2 regions of the Bacillus sp. NPDC094077 genome follow, and region 2 is predicted to be linked to the other one. Evidence: predicted binding sites of a transcription regulator. Region 2 holds the regulator's gene; the other holds the start of a gene.
What was found. Region 2 encodes LexA, which represses DNA repair genes until DNA is damaged. Its sites were predicted from a motif close to CGAACATATGTTCG; they were not measured.
Positions count from the first base shown of each region.

Region 1: a site for LexA is predicted at 1,111-1,124, ahead of ruvA (Holliday junction DNA helicase RuvA). Genes of this name have one in related genera too.

Region 1 covers NZ_JBNNUF010000001.1:909,024-912,372, reverse strand. The annotation lists gene ACQKNR_RS04775 (BofC C-terminal domain-containing protein) at 1-48, shown strand, start outside; gene ACQKNR_RS04770 (iron-hydroxamate ABC transporter substrate-binding protein) at 62-1,006, opposite strand; gene ruvA (Holliday junction DNA helicase RuvA) at 1,195-1,812, shown strand; gene ruvB (Holliday junction branch migration DNA helicase RuvB) at 1,818-2,819, shown strand; gene ACQKNR_RS04755 (DUF2905 domain-containing protein) at 2,816-3,016, shown strand; gene queA (tRNA preQ1(34) S-adenosylmethionine ribosyltransferase-isomerase QueA) at 3,036-3,349, shown strand, end outside.
Region 2 covers NZ_JBNNUF010000001.1:192,921-196,269, reverse strand. The annotation lists gene ACQKNR_RS00985 (ABC transporter ATP-binding protein) at 1-1,062, shown strand, start outside; partial or broken gene ACQKNR_RS00980 (DUF4097 family beta strand repeat-containing protein) at 1,245-1,535, shown strand; gene lexA (transcriptional repressor LexA) at 1,652-2,272, opposite strand; gene ACQKNR_RS00970 (YneB family resolvase-like protein) at 2,414-3,070, shown strand; gene ACQKNR_RS00965 (DUF896 domain-containing protein) at 3,116-3,349, shown strand, end outside.

The DNA of each region.
Region 1 (3,349 bases), 720 kb from region 2:
ATGAAGCAATACGCAGTGCAAAGTAAGCAAAAAAGCAGCTCATGGTGAGCTGCTTTTTTGCTTACTTATTTTTATCTAAGATTTCTTTTGCGATTTCATCAATTAGCATATCTTTCCCAATTGGATTGAATGCTTTCGTATTAAAGACTTCATTTGATACTTCGTATACGTGCTTACTTTTTACTGCTTTATTATCTTTCCAAACGGCACTGTTTTTATAGTCTTCGTAAACTTTGTCAGCTTCGCCGCCGAAGTTTACAATAAACATTTGGTCAGGCTGGAATGCAACAAGGCCTTCTAGTGATACTTGTGCCATCGTTTGTTTTAAATCTGTACCTTTTGTTGCTGGAAGTTTTAAGTCGTTAAAGATGATGTCACCGTATCCGAAGCTACCGTATACACGGAAGTTTTGTGGTGTAACTGCAACGAACATAAAGTTCTCATCTTTTGTTTTCTCTTTAATTTTTTTAGATAAAGAGTCTGCCTTTTTATCGTAGTCTGCAATCCATTTATCTGCTTTCTTTTCTTCGCCAAATAGTTTACCTACTTCTTTAAATTTACCGCGCCAGTCTTCTAAATTTGTTTCTAGAACAACTGTCGGTGCTACTTTTTCTAATTGATCATAAATTTTTAATTGACGATTGTTTAAAATAATTAAGTCTGGTTTTAAAGCCGTAACAGCTTCTAAATCAACTTTAGGTGCCCAGTACCAGCCGACAGCTTTTACTCCGTCTAGCTTGTCTGTTAAGTGCTTTTGAATTTTATCTTTATATGTATTTGCTGTACCAACAGGTTTGTGTCCAAGAAGTAATAATTCTTCTGTTGATCCAGATAAGTCAACAATTCTCTTTGGATTTACTGGAATTGTAGCTTCCCCTTTAGCGTGTTTTACAACTTTTGTTTTCGGTTGTTCTTTTGCTTTCGATTCTTCTTTTTGAGAAGAACAGCCAACGATAGAAAGAACAACTAGCATAATAGTAAATAAAATAAATAACTTACGTTTCATCCTAATGTAACCCCTTTAATTAATATTGATAATCATTATCGACTTCTGTATATTAAGATGCTTTATACTTTCTGTCAATGGAAAATAACAGAAGTTTTAAATAGAGAACATTTGTTGGGGTAGTCTCGCTTTTCTGTCATTAAATATGTTAAAATGGAATACATGATTTAAGAGGGAGAGATCGTATTTTGTTTGAATATGTTACAGGTTACGTGGAGTATGTAGGACCCGAATATGTCGTAATTGACCATAATGGAATTGGTTATCAAATTTTCACACCAAATCCGTATGTATTTCAAAGAAGTAAGCAAGAAATCCGTGTCTATACATATCATTATGTGAGAGAAGATATTATGGCACTTTACGGGTTTAAAACACGTGAAGAGCGTTTATTATTTACAAAGTTGTTAGGTGTGTCTGGTATTGGACCAAAAGGCGCTCTTGCAATTTTAGCTTCTGGTCAAACAGGACAGGTTGTTCAAGCAATTGAACATGAAGATGAGAAGTTTTTAGTGAAGTTCCCGGGTGTCGGAAAGAAAACAGCGCGCCAAATGATTTTAGATTTAAAAGGAAAACTAGCAGATGTCGTACCAGATGCATTTGTTGATTTATTCTCAGATGTAGAACGTTTTGATGAGAAGAAAGGTTCATCAGCTGAGCTTGATGAGGCACTGGAGGCCCTGCGCGCACTTGGATACGCAGAACGAGAAGTTTCTCGCGTTGTACCAGAGTTATTAAAAGAATCATTAACGACGGATCAGTATATTAAAAAGGCACTTAGTCTTTTACTAAATGGTAAGAGGTGAGTATAATGGACGAACGTCTCCTTTCAGGGGAATCTGCATATGAAGATGCGGATTTAGAGTATTCGTTGCGGCCACAGACGCTCCGTCAGTATATTGGCCAAGATAAGGCGAAACATAATTTAGAGGTGTTTATTGAAGCCGCGAAAATGCGTGAAGAAACGTTAGATCACGTGCTTTTATATGGACCTCCAGGACTTGGTAAAACGACGCTTGCGAATATTATTGCAAATGAAATGGGCGTTAATATTCGAACAACATCTGGTCCAGCAATTGAAAGACCAGGAGATTTAGCGGCTGTATTAACAGCGCTTCAGCCAGGGGATGTATTATTTATTGATGAAATTCATCGTTTGCATAGATCGATTGAAGAAGTACTGTATCCTGCAATGGAAGACTTTTGTCTTGATATCGTAATTGGAAAAGGACCGTCAGCTCGCTCTGTACGTTTAGACTTACCTCCATTTACATTAGTTGGGGCGACAACACGCGCCGGGGCACTATCAGCACCACTTCGTGACCGTTTCGGTGTGCTTTCACGATTAGAGTATTATACAGTAGATCAGCTGTCTGCGATTGTTGAACGTACAGCAGAAGTGTTCGAAGTTGAAATTGATTCGTTAGCAGCGTTAGAAATTGCAAGACGTGCCCGTGGTACACCTCGTATTGCGAATCGTCTATTACGACGTGTACGTGATTTCGCACAAGTTCGTGGTAACGGAACGATTACGATGGAAATTACACAAATGGCGCTAGAGTTATTGCAAGTTGATAAATTAGGGCTCGATCATATTGATCATAAATTATTGCTTGGTATTATTGAAAAGTTCCGTGGTGGTCCAGTTGGATTAGAAACCGTGTCGGCAACGATTGGGGAAGAATCTCATACGATTGAAGATGTGTATGAGCCGTATTTATTACAAATTGGCTTTTTACAACGAACACCGCGAGGCCGAATCGTAACGCCACTTGCGTATGAGCATTTCGGAATGGAGATGCCGCAACCATGACGGAGATGCCAAAATTGCTTATTACAGCAGGTATCTTACTCATTGTTATTGGGTTAGCTTGGAAGTTCATTGGAAGGCTTCCAGGCGATATTTTTGTGAAAAAAGGAAACGTTACCTTTTATTTTCCTATCATTACATGTATTGTGTTAAGTATTGTACTATCTTTTATTATGTATATAATAAATCGATTTAAATAAGAAATAGGTGGATATAGTTATGGATATTAATCTGTTTGATTTTCATTTACCAGAAGAACTTATTGCACAAGTCCCGCTAGAAGATCGTGAAACATCAAGATTGATGGTGTTAGACCGTGAAACAGGTGACATTGAGCATAAACATTTTACGGATATTCTTTCTTACTTACATGAAGGGGATTGCTTAGTTTTAAATGAAACGAAAGTTATGCCAGCTCGCTTGCACGGTGTGAAAGAAGATACAGGCGCACACATTGAAGTGCTTCTTTTAAAACAAGAGGAAGGCGATAAGTGGGAAACGCTTGTTAAGCCAGCGAAACGTGTAAAAGAAGG
Region 2 (3,349 bases):
ATGAGTAACGAACAAATGGAGTATATGAGAATTAGGTCGAATTCTCAATTGTTTTATAAAGTTTCAATGGCTATTTTAATTGCATTTTTCATATTTTTATCAATAAGTATGTTTCAAGCGCAACCTGCCCAATTACTATTAATCATTCTCATATTCTCCAGACTATGGCCACGCTTTACGGCGATTCAGTCTAATTTAGAACAGCTTGCTGCAAGTATTCCTGCTTTTAAATCTTTATGGGAATTACAAGAGGAGTGTAATGAAGCAATTGAAATGCAGGATATATATCAGCAAAAACATATAAAGCCGATTTGTATAGAACAAGGTATTGAATGCAAGGATGTTTACTTTCGTTATAATAAGCAAGAATCTTTATATGCGCTTCAAAATATTAATGTGCAAATTCCAATAAATAGTATGACGGCAATTGTAGGACATTCTGGTGCTGGGAAAAGTACATTAATTGATGTTTTAATGGGATTAATCCAACCAGAAAAAGGTCAAGTGCTAATAGATAGTACTCCTCTTACAACTGATAATTTATTGTCATTAAGACGGGCTATTAGCTATGTACCACAAGACCCATTCTTATTTAATGCTAGTATAAGAGAAAATTTATTGATGATTGATCCGAATGCAAGTGAAGAACAAATTTGGGCTGCATTAGAATTTGCGGCGGCAGCTGAATTTGTACGAATGCTTCCAAATGGGCTTGATACACTGATTGGAGATCGTGGGGTGAGACTTTCAGGTGGTGAACGCCAGCGACTTGTATTAGCCCGGGCCATTTTAAGACAACCGACCATTTTAGTATTAGATGAGGCTACGAGTGCGTTAGATACTGAAAATGAGGTGAAAATCCAATCAGCATTAGAAAGGTTGAAAGGAACGATGACAATTATTGTTATTGCGCATCGTTTATCTACGATACGCAATGCAGATCAAGTTATTGTTTTAGGAAAAGGTGAAATTGTTCAAAAAGGTGAATTTAATCAATTAGCTAAAGAGAGGAAAGGTGTGTTTCGTAATTTATTAGGGTCACAAATGGAAGTTGGCTCTTAGAGGAGAAAGAGTGAATGAAGTCTTGTATGAATGTAATTCGAATCGAATAAAAGCCCGAATAATGGTCAGTTACAATAGATCTTATTCGGGCTTTTATTGGTGCTTTTTCTAAATTTAGGGAATAAATATAAATGGATAAAACAGGTACTGTGTATTGAACAGTACTAAAGTAAGAAAGGAGAATTGTACCTGAACGTTCTTATCAAGATGTAAAAGTAAATTCATCCGCTGGACAAATAGAAATAAGTGATGTGACAAGTGAACGCGTAAGTGTTGGAGTACTCGCCGGAGATGTGGATTTGAAACATGTAACAGCTAAGAATGTGGAGGGATCTACAAAAGCTGGTGAGGTGAATTATAAAAAGGTTATAGGGAAAGTAACAGTAAAAACGGCTAGTGGGGATGTAGATAGTATTGACCATGATGCCAAATATGATTTAGAGGCAAGTTCAACTGCTGGAAATGTTACTATAGAAACGCGTTAATAATTAATGAAATGCATTCTTTTGAATGAAAGGAATCCTATCAAAATATAAAAAGAAGATAATTACCTATATAAATAAGGTGATTATCTTCTTTTTATTATTTTTTAATGCAAATCACGATATACACCAATTACTTTTCCGATAACTGACACTTGCTTTAGAATGATAGGTTCTAATGAAGAGTTTTCAGGTTGTAGACGGAAATGGTCTTTTTCTTTATAGAAGCGTTTCACCGTTGCTTCGTTGTCTTCTGTTAAGGCAACGACAATTTCACCGTTGTAAGCAGATTGTTGTTGGCGTACAACAACTAAATCTCCGTCGAAAATACCCGCTTCAATCATACTATCTCCAGAAATACGTAACATAAACACTTGGTCTGCTCCAGCAACAATGCTAGCAGGGAGTGGGAAGTGCTCCTCTACACTTTCAACCGCTGTAATTGGTAATCCAGCAGTAACTTTTCCGACGATTGGAACTTGAATAACAGATTGTGTTTCTGTATCCATTCGGTCATCACCTAAAATTTCGATTGCTCGTGGTTTTGTTGGATCGCGTCGGATATAGCCCTTTTCTTCTAGTCGTGATAAATGTCCGTGCACTGTAGAACTAGAAGCGAGGCCGACTGCTTGACCGATTTCACGTACGGAAGGTGGATATCCTTTTTCTTGTACTTTTAGCTTAATAAAGTCGAGAATGTCTTGCTGGCGTTTCGTTAACTTTTCCATGTTTTCTAACACCTCGTTTTCTTTCATTTTTCTTATTAATAAGTATAACATGTGAAAAAACATTCTACAAACATAAGTTCGAACAAAAGGCAAATTTATGTTACACTAGAGAGAAAATATAGCGAGAAAGAGGGGTTCAAAATGAATGCAATTATTTATGCACGTGTGAGTACAACAAAAGAAGCGCAGGAAACATCATTATTACGTCAAAAAGATGAATTATTGCATTTAGCTGAGCGCTATCAAATGAATGTTACAAAGGTGATTGAGGAGCAGGCTAGTGGCTATACAATTGAACGTGATGGCATATTAGAAGTATTAGATACAATTCGAGACGAACAAATTGATGTGCTACTTATTCAAGATGAAACGCGCCTTGGTAGGGGAAATGCGAAGATTGCATTAATGCACTGTTTACATAAAGAAGGAATAAAAGTGTATACGCATACGCATAATGGTGAATTACAATTGTCGGATTCTGATTCGATGGTATTAGATATTATTGGTATTGTTGAAGAATATCAAAGAAAGATTCATAACTTAAAAATTAAACGTGGCATGCAACGCGCAGTTGAAAAAGGTTATCGCCCAGAAAATAATTTAAAAAATCGTCATTTAAGCATAGGAAGAGAGAAAAAAGAAGTGCCAATTGAGGAAATTGTACGTTTGCGTAGGAGTGAACTTACTTTCGAAGAAATTGCAGCAACGCTTCGTGGCTTTGGTCACAATGTTTCGAAAGCGACTGTACATCGTAGATATGTAGAGTATACAAAGCAATTGCTTGATAAAGAAGAGTAACTATTGTATGATAATAATCAGTTTTGATTAGAAGGGGGATTCGAGATGCTTAGTCACGAACTCGTTGAACGCATTAACTTCTTAGCGAAAAAAGCAAAAGCTGAAGGTTTAACTGAAGAAGAACAACGTGAGCGTCAATCGCTACGTGAACAATATTTAAAAGGATTTCGTCAAAATATGTTAAACGAACTTAAAGGAATTAAAGTCGTTAACGAAAAAGGCACAGATGTTACGCCGGCGAAATTAAAAGCTTTAAAAAAGCAAGATAATGCAAAATTA